DNA from 4 places in the Paenibacillus sp. EKM10P genome. Region 1 is predicted to be linked to each of the others. Evidence: riboswitches for the same ligand, from Rfam matches in the RefSeq annotation. Region 1 holds a riboswitch; each other region holds the start of a gene.

Region 1 (4,913 bases):
GTAAGCACCCAGGCGATGTAAGCATGCAAGGCAATAAAGCAAAACAACAGAAAAAATACGACCGACAGCAGCAGAGCAATCACAACGTGCTTGAACCGCAGCATACGGGGATTAAAGAGTGGGGTGGACGGCTCCTGAACAGCGGTCTGTAGCTGAGCGTTGCGCTGGGATGTCGAAATCATGTAAGAGCCTCCTTATATAAAATTGATCTTCGAATCATAAAATTTAGGTATAATTCCACTTGAAAATAGTAGGGTATGTCCGTATAGATACCTATTATCGTATGATGGCTATTATCCAAAGTCAACGCCTGAACCGGAAAAGTAAAAATGATGCAAAGAATTGTCGATGTTTGTTCTTGTTCTGTAATATGGTTGTCACAAAAACATCGGTTTACAGTAGCCGCGACTATTCTATATAATTTATGTAACCATGTTTCATAGTGTGAAACGAATATGGATACAAGAGGAGCGGTTCACGATGGAAGACCGTAAATTAACCGTCCGCGCTGTAGAGCGTGCACTTGATATACTGCTGTGTTTTACCGCAGAATCTGATCTTGGTCTAACGGAGATTGCCTCCCAAATTGGTCTACATAAAAGCACTGTTCATCGTCTTTTGACTACGCTGGAGGATCGGGGATTTGTCGTTCGGAATGCCGAAACGGAAAAATATAGGCTTGGTTTTCGCATATGGGAGCTGTCCACGCATCTGTCCCAAAGCGATGAGCCGGCGGTGTTGTTACAGCCTGCAATGGAAGGACTGCGTGATCGCTTAGGGGAAACGGTCAGCTTGTACCTGCGGGATGGAAGCATGCGTATTCGCATACAAGCCGTGCAGAGCAATCAGGCAATCCGCAGGGTTGCGCCTGTGGGTGCGCGTATGCCGCTGGCTGTGGGAGCCTCCAGCAAGGTGCTGGCGGCCTTTATGCCACCGCAGGAGCTGGATGTATTGCTAAGCAGTGAAGAATGGCCACCTTCGGTAGACCCGGAGGTTTATAAAGCCCAGCTGCAGGACATTCGTGAGAAGGGCTATGCGACCAGCTATGAAGAACGTGAGCCAGGAGCTGCGGCTGTGGCCGCGCCTATTGTGAACCGAAAGGGACAGGTCACGGCGGCTTTATCTGTATCCGGCCCGGTCAGTCGACTTGCGCCCGAGACGCTGCATGAGTTTGCACCGATTTTGATCGAAGCAGCCAAGGAAATGGGGCTTATGCTTCCGTGACAGTAATCAATACAAAAGGAAATTATACAAGGGTTGCCAAAGCTATAAATTTAAAGTAGTCTGATAGAGATGGCGGGATGTTTGTTATAGCCGTCAATTCATGTGAATAGAAAGTATCACAGTTACTGGGGGAGCCTGTAATGCGGGCTGAGATGGAATCAGGCAAGATTCCGGACCCTTTGCACCTGATCTGGATCGTACCAGCGTAGGGAAGTAATCGGCCATTGAAATGTATACGCAGCTGCTGTCTACGGCCGCGCATTGGAATATGATTATTCCACGTGCGATCGGTTTGGATAGCTGTCTCGTTTGATTAGCCGGTTCCCTAGGGAACCGGCTTTTTTGCATAGATCAGCGCCACCCTGGGAATGGTTCCGGATCGGTGTGTCATTTCAACGATACGGGAGGAATGGATCATGAAACCGACAGAAACAAAAGGAACAAAAGAAACAGGAATGAAATCAGCAGATGCAGGATTGGCGGGAATAATAGAAGTAGAGGGAGAGAAGGCCAAAGCGGAGCAAGCCAGTGGGCTAAAGCCCTTTCCGGGGAGCCGTAAGGTGTATATTCAAGGTTCTCGGCCGGATATTGCTGTGCCTGAGCGTGAAATCGCGCTACAACCCACACATACGCCTCAGGGCACCGAGCATCATGAGCCACTGCGTGTGTATGATACCAGCGGTCCGATGACGGACGAAGCCTACCAGGTCGATATCCGTCAGGGATTGCCACCATTACGGCGAGCTTGGGCACTGGAACGGGGGGATGTGGAGGCTTATGAGGGCTGCGCCGTCAAGCCGGAGGATAATGGACTGAAACCCGGCTCCAAACGGGAGACAGTGGAATTTCCCGGCGTGACCAACCGTCCGCTACGGGCTTCGCAAGGGCGTACTGTGACGCAAATGCACTATGCGCGGCAAGGGATCATTACGCCTGAAATGGAATTTGCGGCGATCCGCGAAGGCGTAGAGCCCGAGTTTGTACGACAGGAGCTGGCGGCTGGACGAGCTATTTTACCTTCAAATATCAATCACCCGGAAAGCGAACCCATGGTCATTGGACGCCAATTTCACGTGAAGATCAATGCGAACATTGGGAATTCCGCAGTTACGTCCTCCATCGAGGAAGAAGTGGAGAAGATGACCTGGGCTGTGCGCTGGGGCTCAGACACCGTCATGGACCTGTCTACAGGTCGGAATATTCATACAACGCGCGAATGGATCATCAGGAATTCTCCCGTACCGATTGGAACGGTGCCGCTATATCAGGCACTGGAAAAGGTGAACGGCGAAGCTGAGAAGCTGACGTGGGAGCTGTATCGAGACACGCTGATTGAGCAGGCGGAGCAGGGAGTGGACTATTTTACGATCCATGCGGGTGTATTGCTGCGATATATACCGATGACGGCGAATAGAATGACGGGAATTGTATCCCGGGGCGGGTCGATCATGGCAGCCTGGTGCCTCGCGCACCATCAGGAGAATTTTTTGTATACGCATTTTGAAGAAATCTGTGAAATTATGAAAGCCTACGATGTGGCCTTTTCTCTCGGGGATGGTCTGCGTCCAGGGAGTATCTATGATGCGAATGATGAAGCACAATTTGCAGAGCTGGAGACGTTGGGCGAGCTCACGCAAATTGCATGGAAGCATGATGTCCAGGTCATGATTGAAGGGCCAGGACATGTCCCTATGCACAAAATCAAGGAGAATGTGGATTTACAAATGGAGATTTGTAAGGAAGCCCCCTTTTATACTTTAGGGCCGCTGACGACGGATATCGCACCAGGATATGATCATATTACCTCAGCTATCGGGGCAGCCATGATCGGTTGGTTCGGGACGTCCATGCTGTGCTACGTTACGCCGAAGGAGCACTTGGGTCTGCCGAACAAAGATGATGTCCGCGAAGGAGTTATTACCTACAAAATTGCCGCACATGCTGCCGATCTGGCGAAGGGTCATCCGCGGGCACAGCAGCGGGACGATGCTTTGTCCAAGGCGCGTTTTGAATTCCGCTGGCGCGATCAGTTCAATCTCTCGCTTGACCCTGAGCGGGCATTGTCCTACCATGATGAAACGCTACCAGCAGAGGGGGCCAAGGAAGCCCACTTTTGCTCGATGTGCGGTCCCAAGTTTTGCAGTATGCGTATCACGCAGGACATTCGTGCCTATGCGGCCGATAAGGGACTGAATACTGAGGAAGCCGTTGCCGCCGGGATGCGAGAGAAGGCAGAGCAGTATCGGGAAGCTGGGCAGTAAAAATCGGTAGCGATACAAAAGTCAATCAACTGGGAAGCCTCAACGAAAAGTACAGTTAAGCTCGTCAGAGGTTTATTTCCATAAACGTATGAGCAAGGGTTAGAAACGCGTGAGTAACAAAAAGCCGTGGTTCTCTACAGTCGATGTAGAAAACTACGGCTTTTCAGCTTATGTAAAGCGGGATCATGCTACCGGATTAACGGAGCTTTATTTTTTACCCATTTTTTCATTCAAAATGTCCTGAAAGCTGAGCTTCTTCTCCGAGCTATCTTCTTTCTTCTGCATACTTACCGCGTTGGCACGTTGGTATTGGTGGTGAAAAGGCATCAGGGTGTGGACAGTTAAGTTCATTGTATTCATGTGGTCATTCCTCCAATTCCATTTTGTCAAATTCAGATTGAGTTGCTTAGGACGTCTGTATAGGACTATGTATATGTACTTGATGTTGTAATGCCGTGTAGGTTGCTTGGTAATGTTTCAATCATTATACCCGCATTTATCCAAAGTAAAACGCTTTTGACATAAAACAGGAAGATGGTCGTATGTGTCCAAAATGTGTATTAGGAGGATGGTCATTTTAGGGGAAAATGTGCCTAGGGCCTAAACAAGGGCTAGAGGCCCGTTTTCTCAGTTTAGTAGTCGGGATTGTGTTTTTTTGTCGAATAACCTTGTATTAGCGGAATTTTGCGGAATTCTAAGGTTGGACTAAGGCAGTCTGGTGGCGAATTAAAGTGTCAAAGTTGTATTGACTTTATGTTGGGTAGTGGATACCATGAACTGGTTGTCAGCGTATTTTGGCAAGAAGAGTCAGCCAATCCATCTGGCAATTCATCCGTTGAAATGTTAGAGAGAGGATTAGAGCATATATGAAAAAAAGTATTGCAGATATCGTATTTATTATTCTGGGTGCGTTTTTTTTCGCGCTGGCTGTTAATCTGTATGTGATCCCGAATGAATTTGGCGAGGGGGGCGTTACAGGGGTCACGATCATCTTGTACTACCTGTTTCAGTGGTCTCCCTCGATCGTCAATCTGGTCATTAATGGCTTGCTGCTGATTGTCGGATATAAATTTTTGGACAAGAGAACGACTCTGTATACTATAGTTGCGGTCGCTTTTAACTCGCTGTTTTTACATTTAACAGTCAACTGGCGGATTGATTCGCATGAGCCGACGATTAATGCCGTATTTGCCGGAGTTTTGGTAGGGGTCGGCATTGGCTTAATTGTACGGGTTGGTGGTACAACGGCAGGAACAGTCATTTTAGCCCGGATTGCCAACAAGTATCTGGATTGGAATATCAGCTATGCCTTGTTGTTTTTTGATCTGATTGTCGCCTTCTCTTCCTACTTTATTATTGGCCCGGAAAAATTAATGCTAACTATCGTTATTTTGTACGTCGGTACGAAAGTTATGGATTTCATGATTG
Region 2 (4,913 bases), on a different contig from region 1:
GTTCGCACCCGCTTGCCGCCCAGCTCTGTAAAGGCAGTTCCGTCAAATAGCAGGTCAATGACCTGACCGCTGTTTTCGCTCTCCTCATCGTGGCCGCCCTTGATCACAACGAATTTGGGACCCCGGCTACTAATATGTCTCGCAGCTTCCCGGCGTCCTTCCATCGTACGAATGCTTATCCCGGTTAAGGCCTCCGCTTCCGGGATATTTGGTGTGACGACCAGTGCCAAGGGGAGCAGGTCGTCGTTCAAAGCTTGCACCGCTTCTGGTTGCAGCAGCTTTGCACCCCCTTTGGCAATCATTACAGGATCGACGACAACCTTTTCCCAGCCGAACTTTCGGATCTGCTCGGCCACAAGACGGATGATGCCTGCATCAAACAGCATGCCAGTCTTTAGGGCGTCGACTCCAAGATCTGATCCTACAGCTTCGATCTGTTGCGCTGTTGCTTCCTGTGGCAGCGGATATACACCGTGAACTCCCAAAGTATTTTGTACCGTTATGGCCGTAATAGCTGACATGCCGTATACGCCAAGCTCCTGAAAGGTTTTGAGATCGGCTTGAATTCCAGCCCCGCCGCCACTGTCTGAACCGGCAATCGTCAGCGCTCTCGGTACATGCACGTCTCTCATCGCGCACCACCTGTTGTAGTTGTTCCAGCTTCACGGATCGTGACATGCCCCTCTAGCGAACCAGTATGTAGTTTGGCAAGCTCGTCGAGAAAGGCAATCTGGAAGCTGCCCGGTCCCAGCTTTGCGGTATGCGCTGCGGCTCGAGAAGCTGCTGCACTGTAAAATGCTAAACCTGCTGTGCCTGCGAGCAGCAGGTTGGGTTCAACTGCTGCAAAGGCACCCAACACAGAGGTCAGCAGGCAGCCTGTTCCGGTTACCTTCGTAAGCAGCGCGTCTCCGCCACTAATCAATCGTACTTCAACCCCATCGGTGATGACGTCCTCTTTTCCAGTGATGACAACCATGGTATGGAGCGTTTGCGCAGCCCGAACTGCCAGATCGACATTACTGCTGTCAGCACTGTCGCCTGCATCTACCCCTTTAATTTCTCGGGCTTCTCCGATCAGATGAGCGACTTCGGCTGCATTGCCTCGTACTAGTGAGATGTTAACCTCGTTTAGGATTCGCAGTGCTGACTCGGTTCTAAAACTAGTTGCTCCCGCACCGACTGGATCTAACAGAACTGGAATACCGTGAGCATTCGCCGATTGTCCAGCAAGGATCATGGCATCCACTAGCTCACGGTTTAGCGTACCGATATTTAACACGACGGCGCCCGCTATTTTGGCCATATCTGCTACTTCCTCCGGTGCATAAGCCATCACCGGGGAAGCCCCTAGTGCATATAGGCCGTTGGCTGTAAAGTTGGTGACCACCACATTGGTTATATTATGAACGAGGGGGTTGCTGTTTTGTACCTTTGTCAGGAGCGCCGAATAACTTTGTTCCCATATATTCATCATGTTTATCCTCTCTCATCTATACTGATTATTCCAAGACCGTAGCGCGCATCTGGACGGGCCATTGTTCCTGCTTATAAGCCATATCCCAGAACATATATTCCAGCTGGCAGCTTAGCATAAAATGCTCAATCATCCGCTCTCGCTCGGCAGCCGTGGCGACTTTCGCCCAAGCATCCACACGCTCTCGATATTTGAAGGTTACATCTTCAATTTGGTTGCCATAGAAGCAAATCCACTCATAGAACGGATGAGACTCGTCCGGTCTTACCTCATCCATTAGCCTGCGTCCAATTTCAAGATATGTCCATGGACATGGTAGCAGCACGGCCATGATTTCCCCAAGACTACCCTCATGTGCGACGGTCAGCATATGGCGGATATAATGATGAGCGGACGGAGCGAGTGGATATCCCTGCATCTCTTCATAGGTGACACCTGCGATAGCACAAAAATTTTGATGCGGATGAACCTCGCTGTTGAGAATAAAAGAGATCTGTTCGTTAAATACAGCCATATCCTCCCGGCTCGTGCTTTTGGAGATCGCGATGCCGTAAATCCGCATGTAGGCGTTCAAATATTCAAAGTCTTGTTTTACATAGTGAATCAGCTGTTCCCTTGTTAAATTTCCTTCAGCAATACCTCTCACAAAGGGATGCTCATAAATGGCTTGAAAAATGCCATCCGCCTGCTGACGGAGCTCTTGCGAAAAACTCATTTCCCCACCTCCAACAAAAATGGAGAATAAGAAGTCCCGTAAGATACAACTCTCGGAACAATGCCAAAAAGCCGCCCCGAAAACTGGAGCGGCTTCAACATAGGTTCAATGCGCAAAAACGCCTGAAACCATATATAGAAGGCTCCACTTTCCTACGCTAGTACGAACTAGATCAGGTTCAAAGGGTCCAAGATTCATTCTTGTCTCAGCCATAATGGCTCCCCTAGTGGACTTTCCTATTCTTTTGACTAATACTGTACATTCGTTCCTATGTTATGTCAAACTGCTTATGCCTAGTGAAGGATTAGTGAGGGTGTTGGATTACACTTTCCACGGCTTTGACCCTCACATATTCCGGTTTCCACATTGCATCCCGAATGGCTTGCTCAATATCTGGAAGGTGTGCCTGAGCTACCTGATCCTGAATTGCGGCCTTTGCTACCGCAACCGCAACCGCAAACGAAACATCACGTAATTTTCGAATATGGGGCAGCAGTGCGCCGCCAAGTTCATTCGAATCTACGGCGTTGGCAACGGCATCAGCTGCTGCGGTAAACATGGAAGGAGTGATTCGTTTGGCCTTGACCACAATTGCGCCTAGACCCAGTCCCGGGAAAACAAAGGCATTGTTCGCCTGTCCAATTTCAAATTTCGTACCGTTATAGCTGACGGGCTCAAAGGGACTTCCCGTAGCAATCAATGCTTTGCCATCAGTCCATCGTATCAAATCCTCGGGTACCGCTTCAGCCAGATTGGTAGGATTGGACATGGGCATAATGATCGGGCGTTCCACATGCTTTGCCATTTCCTTGATAATCTCTTCAGAAAAGGCACCCGCTACACCGGAAGTCCCAATTAAGATTGTAGGTTTTACCTGACGGATGACCTCCAGCAACGGTATTTTGCCGTCTTCCGATCGGGCCCATGAGCTGATTTCTTCCTTTTTACGCACATATGGTTTCTGATAATCGAGTACATCTTCCATATCGTCCGTTAATAGCCCACGATAATCAAAGGCCCAAAACGACCTGAAAGAATCTTCTGCAGGAAGCCCGTCCTCGATCATAGCGCTCCGTATTTGGTCGGCGTTACCGATTCCTGCTGCCCCTGGACCAAAGACAAGTATTTTTTGTTCACGTAGCGGAATTTTGGTGACACCTACCGCCGAAACAATCGCAGCTAATGTGACTGCTCCTGTGCCCTGGATGTCATCATTGAAGGTGAGAATGTTTTGACCGTATTTCCCTATTATGTGGCGTGCGTTCACGCTCCCCACATCCTCCCAATGCAAAAGCGCCTTCGGGAATTGTGTTAACGTTTTGCTGATAAAGGTATCAATAAATTGATGATAGGCTTCTCCGCGAACTCGTTTATGGCGGTTTCCGATGTATAGCGGATCATTCAGCAGCTTCTCGTTATTCGTGCCGACATCCAGTACAATGGGCAGCACCCGCCCGGGATGAATACCTGCCGCAGCTGTATATACAGCAAGTTTGCCAATAGCAATGTTAATTCCCCCGACACCCCAGTCACCAATTCCCAAAATACTTTCTGAATCCGTGACCACGATCAGGTCAACATCCTCACTACGTAAGCCGGAATTATAGAACGCCTGTCCGATACCGTTCGGATTATCTATCGATAAATATACGCCCCCGGGACGGTTGTACTCATGGCTGTATTCTTGAATGGCGGTTCCTACAGTCGGTGTGTAGACTACGGGCAGCATTTCACTCAAATGGTCGGTTAGCAGCCGATAGTAAAGCACGACATTCCGGTTATGAAGGTCGTTAAGTGAAGCATTTTTACGCAGCATGGTGGGTTGTGCCAGGAATTGCTGATATGCCCGAACGCTCTGTTTTTCCAATGAAAGGACAGTGGGAGGAAGAATTCCTTCCAAGCCCAGTTCTTTGCGTTCTTCTTCTGTAAATGCCACCCCTTTGTTCAAAAGAGGGTTTGCTAGGACGTCCTTTCCTCGTAAGGGAGTAGATAATGACCCATCACGATTGACATGAAATGCTTCCATAAAAATACCTTCTTTCCCTATATTTTGATAATTATTCATGATGAAAATGACATGTTGTCCATAGTATGGACGTACAAATTGGTTTTATTCGCCTATCAATCTATGACAAAATGACCATATGTGTATCTTTTTATTAATCCTATAGAACTAATTTTGTTTTCGGATTCACCTTGTAATTCGTATAGTAATAGTCCTAATGAATCGGGTCTAAATGCTCTGTTTTATCAAATATGAAAATTAGTTTTTCTTCTCTTGAATGCTTATATATCAAGGGATGTGAGCTATTTTGTTAAGAAAATATGAAGTATTTGGACATTAATTTAATCTTACTAAGCAAACATTTTTAATTCTTTTTCAACAAAATAGAATTATTCGGAGGAAAAGGAGAGGTTTGTGTGCAGGGACCTATAGCCATTTTTAGCGATAACAACAGGGCTATTGATTATCCCAATGTGATTTGTTTTTACCAATATATACAGTGCGAGGACACGGAGGAAGCTTCAGTCTACGAGGGCGCAAGTTGCTGCCTGATAGATTATAGGGAGCCGGGGCAAGCCGTGCGGAAAGCTAATCAGATCCGTAGCCAATTTCCGCAAATGCCATTGCTATTGGTGACGGATGTAACCTTTCCGTTCAGTGATCAGCATATGGTGCAGATTATCGGAGTAGGCCGATTGCGTCTGCTATTTTGGCAAGCC
Region 3 (4,913 bases), on a different contig from region 1:
ACATCAGCAAGCTGAGTGCAACAATAATACCGATAGCGGCAAAAATGAGATCCGTACGATAGGCAGACTTTTGCAGCAACATATAATATCCAATTCCTTCACTGGCCCCAATCCATTCGGCAATAATCGCGCCCATCACACTGTAGGTAGCAGCGATTTTAATGCCAGAGAAGACTTGTGGCAGGGAGTGTGGCAGCTCTAGTTTTAGAAAAATAGCCCTGCGGCTTGCACCCGACATCCGCATGTAGTTCATCATCATACGGTCTGTCCGTGTCAGCCCGTCCATGGCTGCTACAGCCACGGGAAAAAAGCATACTAATGTAATGACCATAAGCTTGGGCAGCACGCCAAAACCGAACCATACCATGAGCAACGGACCGAGGGCGATAATCGGAATGTTTTGGCTAAGGATCAAGAGCGGGTATAGAGCAGATTTGAGAAAAGGAATCGTATGAAGAACGATGGCGATCAGCAGTCCCGTTGCTGTCCCTATAGCAAATCCCGCAAGCGTCAGGCGAACCGTAGCCCATGTATGGGTGCCAAGCAACGCCGATTGCGCCATGCCCTCTTGTACGATTAGGGATGGAGCTGGCAGCAGCCAGGATTCAATATGTAAATAGTAAACCGCTCCCTGCCAAGCCGCTAAAAAGAAGAGGACCGCCACAAGGGGCGGCCATACGCTTTTCCACCAGGATGCGTTCTTGCCTTTCGGATTCATGGGCGATACTTCTCGGTCAGCTTGTTCATGCTGATGCCCTGTGGGTTATGTGCAATTTTGATCTGTGAAATGACGCTGGGACTGCCAGCTTCCGTCAAGGCCTCATGCATGTCTTTGACGACTTTCAGCAATTCGTCCAATTCGCCCTCCATTGTAGTGTCCAATGGATTCACCTGATGTTTGACACCGGAACGCTGGATGACCTCAATCGCCTTGTCTACATATGGATAAGAGTCTTCGTTATTAGGAGTTTTAGGGATTACTTGAATGCTGAGCAGTGTATTAGCCATGTGAATTTCACCTGTCCTTTTTTGTTCAAATTATTAGGAAAATAAATTGGTTTAAGGCGGGGAGACCGCTTCGCTTCTCCAGATTCAAATGAACCGCTCCGCTACCAACCGCCTTAAAAGCACTTTAGTTTTTTGATAGGTTGTGTGGCATTTTTACACACAAAGCGCGTATTTGCGCTTCGTTCACTTCTCTAGTCCAGTCTTATTTAGCGTTTTAACAAAATGATCAACGCTTGGGCAAGAAGTCGTTTGTGAAGGCCTTATCGACTTCCAAAGGTTTGCTGAGCAGCTTGCGTTCATACATCCAATCCGAGTAGTTTTGCCATACCTCTGCTTTTTGTAAACCCCATTGCGTGGCATCGTCCTGATAACGCGGGCTTAGCCATTTTTGGCTAGCAAGTACCAGTTTTTTGTCCAGCTCTGGCACAGCTTTAGTTAAGATATTCGCCGCTTCTTCTGGATGGGCGATAGTGTATTCATAGCCTTGTGCAGTAGCGTCCATGAACGCTTTGACTAGGTCAGGATCGTTTTTTATCGTCTGTTCATTGCTCACAATTACAGGTGTATAGTAATCGAGACTTTTGGAATAATCTTTTACATACAGCATATCCAAGGGCTCGCCTCGAAGCTCGGCCTCAATCCCGGTCCATGCGTAGAAAATCCAGGCAAAGTCAATATCCCGCTTCACGGCTGTAAAATAGTCTGCATTGCCCATATTGACGATTTTCACTTTGCTCACATCACCTTGGTCTGAATCCATGATGGATTTCATGACCGCTTCTTCTACAGGAGAACCCCAGCCGCCGTAGCTTTTACCCTCGAAGTCTTTCGGGCTTTTAATTTCGCGGTCTACCGGGGCTGCGAAGCCAGAGGTGTTATGCTGAATCACCGCAGCGATGGATACGAGCGGTACGCCTTGGATACGAGCCTGAGTGACGCCTTCTTGATAGCTGATACCAAAAGGTGCAGCATTCGAAGCAACCATTTGGTCGGCTCCGCCTGAACCTGGTTGAACAATTTGGACATTCAAGCCTGCTTTTTCGTAAAATCCTTTGTCCTTGGCGACATAGAGTCCCGTGTGATTCGTATTGGGTGTCCAGTCGAGCACGACTTTAACATCTTTGAGCCCCTTTGCCGAGGTAGACGTTGAAGTGTCGGCAGCAGGAACCTCCTTTTGAGATGTAGGGGGATTGCCGCCGCAAGCGGTCAGAGTCATAGCCATGAGCCACAGACTGATCAGACCCAGGCTTAACATTTTCATGCGCTTCATCGTTGTGTTCTCTCCTTTTTAATTACCCGTTATCCGTCCAATCAGACAGTTTATATTCCCCATTTTCACAAAAATCACATCTGCCGGAAGCAATCTTTCCAACAACTTTATCTTCAACAAAAAAAGCGTCCCGAGATTCCGGGACGCTTGCGCTTGTATATACCAAAGTAAGGGATGTCCTGTTTTAATAAAAGGCACATCTTGCTTAAGCATTCCTACGCTGGCATTACCCAGATCAGGTTGTAAGGGTCAGTGTCTTGGGACACACTCTCAGCCGGCCGATTCCAGCACCCCTGGCATTGTATGGTTTAATGGGTTCGTTTATTCGGGTTTACTACGACGATTATATGCCTTGAAAGCAGGTCTGTCCAGCCTTGAGGGAGTGCTCACGGTTCATTTGTCGAACGACAGGGTACACTTTTACTGTGAGCTTTGATCTGAAAATGGACATGAATCATTCAGATCTGTTTCGGTCATGTTATTTTCAGAACAGCTACACTGTATGTTTAGGAGAGCTGGTGCCAAGTGGCATAGCCCTATAGAATTCTAATTCGTAAAAAGGAGTTGTTGTACTGTGGGTAAAACGGAGACACTGGATCGCAGTCAGCTGGAACAAGCCATTGTGAAGGCTTTGGATAACAACAAATTTTGCTCGTTAGGTACGGTTGAGGGCGGAAAACCGAAAGTACGCTATATGGCCCTTTTTAACGATGGAATGAACATTCATCTGGCGACGGATCGCAAAACACATAAAGTGGATGAGCTAAAGGACAATCCGAATGCTTATCTGCTGCTGGGCTATGAAGTGGGTGGCACGAAGGAAGTCTTGGAAGTGGAGGCTACCGTCCAGATTACAGCTGATGAGGGGTTACGCAAACAAGTGTGGAATGATTCTCTGAAAAAATGGTTTTCCGGACCAGATGATCCCGATTATGTCATCTTAGACGTCAATCCGACTCGTATTGAGTACGTGAGTCAACAAACGGAGCGCCAGGTGTGGACGAAATAGAAACAATATAAACGGACAAGCCAGTAAATTTCCAACTTTTTCAGGAGATTTATTGGCTTTTTTTTATACGCAAAATAATTATTTTTTCATAAATATTTTAAGCAAATGACTACTCTTTTGTCTGGCGTTGGATTAAAATAGGAATGGTGGGTTCAAAGCTTACATATATGTGCAAAAGTATGTATATGAGGCATACACCTTAATGAGGAGGGGTATATTTTGTTATTTCGTAAAAATTGGTTTAAAGGGTTTACAGCAGCAGTTGTAGCTTGTAGCCTACTGGTGTTTTCAGCCGCTCCATCCTGGGCAGCTAGCAATTCTCGCGATAGCGCTACGGTGAATTTGCGGATCATGGAGACAACGGATATTCATGGAGCGCTCATGAATTATGATTATTATTCGGACAAAGAAACCAACGAATATGGCTTGATTAGGACAGCAAGCTTGATCCAACAAGCGCGTAGTGAAACAAGAAACAGCATGCTGTTCGATAACGGTGATTTGCTGCAGGGCAATCCATTAGACGATTATATGGCCCGCAACAAAACCTTTGAGAAAGAAGGCGGTGTTCATCCGGTCTATAAGATGATGAACTTGATGGGCTATGATGCGGCTACTGTCGGCAACCACGAATTTAACTACGGTCTCGACTTTCTGGACAAATCGCTCAAGGGTGCTGATTTTCCTTACGTAAATGCGAACGTTTATGTTGATAAAGGGGGTCAAGCTACTAAAAATTATTTTACCCCTTATCAGATTCTTGATAAAACAGTAACAGATGAGAAAGGCGAAGAGCATACACTCAGAGTGGGTGTCATCGGTCTAGTAACACCTCAAATTATGCAGTGGGATGAAGCTAATTTGAAGGATAAGGTCGTTACAAAGGATATCGTGGAAACAGCCAAAAAGTTTATTCCACAAATGAAAACAGAAGGTGCTGACATTATTGTTGTGCTTGCACATACAGGCTATGAGGATGTGCCGCAAACACCAATGATGGAGAATGCCGTTAAGTATTTGAGCCAGGTGGACGGAATTAACGCGATTCTGTTTGGGCATGCTCATAAATCTTTCCCTGGCCCTGATTTTAAAGATATGAAGGGTGTAGATCTGGATAGAGGAACCATTAATGGCGTGCCGGCCGTGGAAGCTTCTTCATGGGGTAAGGATCTGGGGATTATTGACCTGAGCCTAGAAAAGAAGAAAGACGAGTGGAACGTAATCAACTCTCAGTCTCAAGTGCGTCCAGTTGTGAGTACTACCAATCAGTCTGTGCAGTTTACTCCTGAATTTAAACTGATTGATGCGATCAAAGAAGAGCATCAAGGAACGCTGGATTATGTTCGTCAACCTGTCGGAACAACGACTGCACCGATTACCAGCTATTTTGCATTAGTACAGGATGACCCGTCCATTCAAATTGTGACAAATGCACAGAAATGGTATGTTCAAAACCATCTTAAAGGAACCGAATATGAAAATCTCCCCGTATTATCGGCAGGCGCTCCATTCAAAGCCGGTGGTCGCAACGGTGCCGAGTATTATACCAACATTCCTGAAGGTACAATAGCGATTAAAAACGTGTCCGATCTGTATGTGTACCCGAACACGGTTCATGCTGTAGAA
Region 4 (4,913 bases), on a different contig from region 1:
GAACAGGGCCAATGAAAGGACGCTCCGCAGCTGCCTGTGGACGTAAGCCCGCCCAAGCACGTATAAAAGAAGCTTCTTGTACACGCGGCAACCAGGCAGATGCACGTACTAACAGTCCTTTTAAGCCTCCTACGGTCACCTCTTTGTCATATTGATGTGGAAGACTCGTAGCCCCAATCCAAAGCTCGTTATTCTGTTTAGGCACGAGGTAAACATCATCGGCATAAATGGTATAATCCAACGGATGGTCCTTCAAGGAGACTGATACCACTTCACCCTTGACTGGATAAAGAGGATAATCAAATCCAATTTGTTCTAGCAATTTCAAGCTGTCCAAGCCTGCGGCAATCACGACCTGATCGCAGGAAAAAAATCCACTATCCGTTCGCACACCGCAAACTCGGCCGTCCTGTATGATCAGTTCCTCAGCATGAGTTCCAGACCATATTGTTGCTCCCAGCACCGCAGCTGCCCCTGCATAAGCACGGCAAAGCTGAACAGGGGCCACTTGTGTCTCCTTTGATCGGTATATAGCCCCAATTACTTGATCTGCCAAGCCCGGAATCCGTCGAGCCAATTCCCTGGCATCCCACCAAATAGGGCTATCATCCTCTCGGATATTCGCAGCATTCCAGCGCCTTTGGCCCTCTGCTTCTGAACGAAAAGGGGTCACAAAACCTTCTGTACGAAAATCAACTGAAATACCCGATAAACGCTCCAAATCACAGACAAGGTCAGGGAATGCATCTCGACTTGCGCGAGCAAATCGCGCCAGCTCAAGGTCTGAGAACTCTTCGCTTTCCGCTGCCAGCATTCCCGCCGCTGCTCCTGATGCTCCCTCACCGGGGATCCATCGTTCCAGCATAATTGTACTTCGTCCCTCCTTAGCCACATGATAAGCAATGGCACTGCCGATCACACCTCCGCCTATGACCAAGCATTCTGCGTGTCCTATTGCTTTTTTCTCTGTATGTGTCTTTGACATATGTTCCGTGTCTCCTCTCCGGTGAGCATTCTGCTTTCCCTTCGTCTCGTTTTCTTGCTACAGGTCGCGAACTACAAGATTTACCATTCGCCTATATTCCATCGCTGCTGCAACGGGTGACTCTGCTTCCCATATACCAGACATCACCGCAATTCCGCTTGCTCCGGCATGATAGAGCTCTGGAACATGATGAGGTTGTATGCCTCCCAGCGCTATCACCGGAATGGCCGACAATCTGCAAATGCGTTCAAGCTGTGCTACACCCCGCGGTACAAGACCGGCCTTACAATAGGTCTCATATACATGACCAAATAGTACATAGTCTGCTCCCCCCTGCTCAGCGGTCTGCACCTCCTCCAAGGAATGTACAGACACTCCACAGCGTGTACCCACTGGAAGCAGACTTTTCGCATCCATCACAGATAACCCATTAGCTGGTAGCTGGACAGCTCTTGCCAAGGTAAGTAAAGCTACGTCCATACGGTCATTTACTACAATTTGCTGCAAAGGAACTTCCTGCTCGATCATGCTACGAGTCAAAGAAAGCAAAGCAGAGGCACCCTTCTGTTTCGAACGTGCGTGTACATAATGAATATAAGGACAAATAGCGGCAGCCACTTTGGGTACATCCACACAGGAGACACTTTCCATCGTAATTACGTGTAATTCGATCTCATTTTCACCTCACTTGGACTAAAAAATATAAAATAATCGTATAAGCTGAACTATATTGTTGCAGCTCCCTATTGGGTAATATCATACGGAGCCAGCCACATGTACCAGCAATAATGAAAGGAGATCATATGTAAATCCGTCTACGGAAGCTCGAACAAATGAAGATGAACGAAACGCAAAAAGCCACTTCCCAAAGGAAGTGGCTTGACAAACGTTCAAAATCGAACGGACTATTATATCCGTAAACGTATATCGTTCCCTGCGCAAACAAAAGTAAAGAGCTACTACCTTGTTTGTACAGTACTCACTTCCCTACGCTGGCATAACCCAGATCAGGTACAAAGGGTCCGAAATCCATTTATTTCGTCTCAGCCGCATGGGCGGCTCCCCTAGTGTGACTATTTTATTGTATCAGCTAAAGATAGCTTAGCATATTTTCCTAATTCTGCAAACCCCACCTTGTGTGAAATCTGTCAGAACTGGATTTTAGTTAACTTTACTAGACCACTCTTCTACATTCCACGTTTTGGTTACCCAATCCTCGTAAAAGTCCGGTTCGTGGGATACAAGCAATACGGTCCCTTTGTATTCCTTCAAAGCGCGTTTGAGTTCATCCTTTGCTTTGACATCCAAGTGGTTGGTAGGCTCATCAAACAGTACCCAGTTGCTCTCACGCATTAACAGTTTACAAAGGCGAACTTTAGCCTGTTCTCCACCACTAAGCGCAGACAAAGGCCGGGTGATATGCTCATTCTTCAAACCACAGCGCGCCAAATGCGCTCGTACTTCATGCTGATTCAAATGCGGAAATTCATTCCATACATCGTCAATCGGTGTAATTTTCTCCGCCTTTACTTCCTGTTCAAAATAAGCAGGCTGCAAGAAATCCCCTTGATAGGTTTTTCCGCTGATTGGAGGTATTTTCCCGAGAATGGTTTTGAGCAACGTAGACTTACCAACACCATTGCAGCCAACAATTGCGATCTTTTCGCCACGTTCGATCGTCATGGACATTTTAGGCAAAAGGGCATGAGTGTAGCCAATTTCAAAATCAATACCCTCAAAAACCGTTTTCCCGCTCGCACGGGCTTCTTTGAACTGAAAGGTTGGCTTTGCAGCTTCTTCAGGCTTATCAATACGTTCGATCCGATCAAGCTGCTTTTCACGGCTTTTTGCACGGCCTGATGTAGATGCGCGCGCTTTATTGCGCTGAATAAAATCTTCCTGTTTCTTAATATATTCCTGCTGCTTCTCATATGCATCAATATGCTGTGCTTTGTTCAGATCCGCCATTTCAAGAAACTTTTCATAGTTAGCTGAATAGCGGGTCATCTTAGCAAATTCAAGATGGTAGATTACATTAACGACTTGGTTCATAAATTCAGTATCATGTGAGATGAGGATAAAGGCATAGGGATAATCCTTCAAATATCGCGTAAGCCATTCAATATGCTCCACATCCAAATAGTTGGTAGGCTCATCCAGCAGCAATACATTTGGCTTTTCCAACAGCAACTTAGCAAGAAGCACCTTTGTCCGTTGCCCACCACTAAGTGCTGCTACATCCCGATCCAGTCCGATGGCAGAGAGACCTAATCCATTCGCCATTTCTTCAACCTTCACATCAATGAGGTAAAAATCCCCCATATCCAATTGCTCTTGAATTTCTCCCATCTGTTCCAGCAAAACTTCCAACTCTTCGGGAGAAGCCTCTCCCATTTTGTCTGTAATTTGCATCATTTCCTTTTCTAGTTCCAACAAAGGAAGAAAAGCGTCTTTTAATACATCACGTACTGTTTTGCCCGGCGTCAGCTTGGTGTGCTGATCCAGATAGCCATAACGTACACGTGGAGTCCATTCCACTTTGCCTTCATCTTTAAGCAATTTTCCAGTCAGAATGTTCATGAGTGTCGATTTACCAACACCATTAGCTCCTACCAATCCTACACGTTCCCCCGCAAGTAATCGAAAGGAAACATTTTTAAATAATGCACGGTCCCCAAAGTTGTGGGATACATTTTCTACAGTCAATAAACTCATAAGCTGTTTTTGGCTCCTTATTGTCATCGGCACTGCCGAGTGTTCTTATTTCATCAATCTTTCGTTTCTTTCAAAGCTTTATTGTAGCACATTCGGCACCCTTATCGGAACATTGAAAACAGCGAATTTTAAGGTTTTCAGATGGATAGGCCTAAAAAAAGAAAGCCAGCTAATGTTAGTCAAGGGTTCCACCAACATTTTAATGAAAATATACACTAAGGACATGGCTTATTTTTCTTGCCCTCCTTACCCTTATTAAACCGGATTTGAAAGTAGTAGAAATTGATATTGGCCAACTTGATATTGGTCAACTCGCTTCCCAAAAGTCGGTAAATAGCAACGTATTGACAATCAATATGTCTTGAAGGTTTTTCGCTTGCTAAATCATATAGAATTAGCGCTTAAGCTCCTCTTCGGTAGGTACATAAGGAGTTTCTTTGCTTCTTTTGGCAATTTAAGCTTCAAGCTTAGTTCTAAAATGTTGGAACAGCGTTGAAGTAAGTATACATAAGCTTACAATTCCAAATAATGAATACCTTAATAATTGATAAGTTCTAATAACAATTAAAAAACAGAACTCTATGTAGACAGTCCTCATGAGTATCGAAGGAATAATAAAATGGAGAAAATGTAATTATCCCGGCCTGGGTTCCGGACCGGGAAGAAATAAAATATAATTGGATTTATTTATCTTTCAGCAGACATGGCAATTTCTTTTGATTCATGAACTGTTCCAAATGGATGCTCAGGCGGTGCATAGATAACGTATATCTTAAGGGGCATATTTCCTGTATTAATTACATTGTGCCATTTTCCAGCAGGTATCATAATTGCATAGCCATCATAGGCCATCACTTGAAAATCTAATTGGTCTTTCCTATCCCCCATTTGAACAAGTCCCTGACCTTCTTCAATACGTATGAATTGATCAGTTGTTGGATGAGCTTCTAAACCGATATCATCGCCAACATTAATGCTCATTAGAGTCACTTGTAAATGTTTTCCTGTCCATATAGCGGTACGATAATTTTTGTTTTGTTTTGCAGCCTGGTCCATATTCACTACAAATGGACTTTGTCCATAATCTCTTAATATTATCTTTTCATAGAGATTACTGTCGTTATTATACCAATTGTAGTATTGAGGATCATAACTCCGATAATTGTAATTACAGCTGTTATACATAGGAATATGCCATGGAAAGTGATGGCAT

What was found. A riboswitch is a leader RNA that binds a small molecule or an ion and turns the genes downstream of it on or off. The one in region 1 is predicted to bind thiamine pyrophosphate.
Region 2: linked by a shared signal. The riboswitch ahead of tenA (thiaminase II) and the one ahead of thiC (phosphomethylpyrimidine synthase ThiC) in region 1 are both predicted to bind thiamine pyrophosphate.
Region 3: linked by a shared signal. The riboswitch ahead of HFE01_RS24205 (ABC transporter substrate-binding protein) and the one ahead of thiC (phosphomethylpyrimidine synthase ThiC) in region 1 are both predicted to bind thiamine pyrophosphate.
Region 4: linked by a shared signal. The riboswitch ahead of HFE01_RS05980 (thiamine phosphate synthase) and the one ahead of thiC (phosphomethylpyrimidine synthase ThiC) in region 1 are both predicted to bind thiamine pyrophosphate.

What each region holds. Positions count from the first base shown of each region.
Region 1 is NZ_JAALET010000011.1:40,375-45,287, reverse strand. Features, by position in the region: gene HFE01_RS20700 (alpha/beta hydrolase) at 1-182, opposite strand, end outside; gene HFE01_RS20695 (IclR family transcriptional regulator) at 481-1,224, shown strand; TPP riboswitch at 1,342-1,453, shown strand; gene thiC (phosphomethylpyrimidine synthase ThiC) at 1,641-3,485, shown strand; gene HFE01_RS20685 (hypothetical protein) at 3,693-3,845, opposite strand; gene HFE01_RS20680 (YitT family protein) at 4,352-4,913, shown strand, end outside.
Region 2 is NZ_JAALET010000012.1:98,791-103,703, reverse strand. Features, by position in the region: gene thiD (bifunctional hydroxymethylpyrimidine kinase/phosphomethylpyrimidine kinase) at 1-632, opposite strand, end outside; gene thiM (hydroxyethylthiazole kinase) at 629-1,474, opposite strand; gene tenA (thiaminase II) at 1,500-2,189, opposite strand; TPP riboswitch at 2,322-2,424, opposite strand; gene HFE01_RS21675 (NAD-dependent malic enzyme) at 2,494-4,215, opposite strand; gene HFE01_RS21670 (glycosyltransferase) at 4,611-4,913, shown strand, end outside.
Region 3 is NZ_JAALET010000017.1:54,078-58,990, forward strand. Features, by position in the region: gene HFE01_RS24195 (ABC transporter permease) at 1-718, opposite strand, end outside; gene HFE01_RS24200 (MTH1187 family thiamine-binding protein) at 715-1,008, opposite strand; gene HFE01_RS24205 (ABC transporter substrate-binding protein) at 1,235-2,278, opposite strand; TPP riboswitch at 2,474-2,583, opposite strand; gene HFE01_RS24210 (pyridoxamine 5'-phosphate oxidase family protein) at 2,853-3,287, shown strand; gene HFE01_RS24215 (bifunctional 2',3'-cyclic-nucleotide 2'-phosphodiesterase/3'-nucleotidase) at 3,507-4,913, shown strand, end outside.
Region 4 is NZ_JAALET010000002.1:222,080-226,992, forward strand. Features, by position in the region: gene thiO (glycine oxidase ThiO) at 1-985, opposite strand, end outside; gene HFE01_RS05980 (thiamine phosphate synthase) at 1,043-1,636, opposite strand; TPP riboswitch at 1,953-2,061, opposite strand; gene HFE01_RS05985 (ABC-F family ATP-binding cassette domain-containing protein) at 2,147-3,700, opposite strand; gene HFE01_RS05990 (cupin domain-containing protein) at 4,388-4,913, opposite strand, start outside.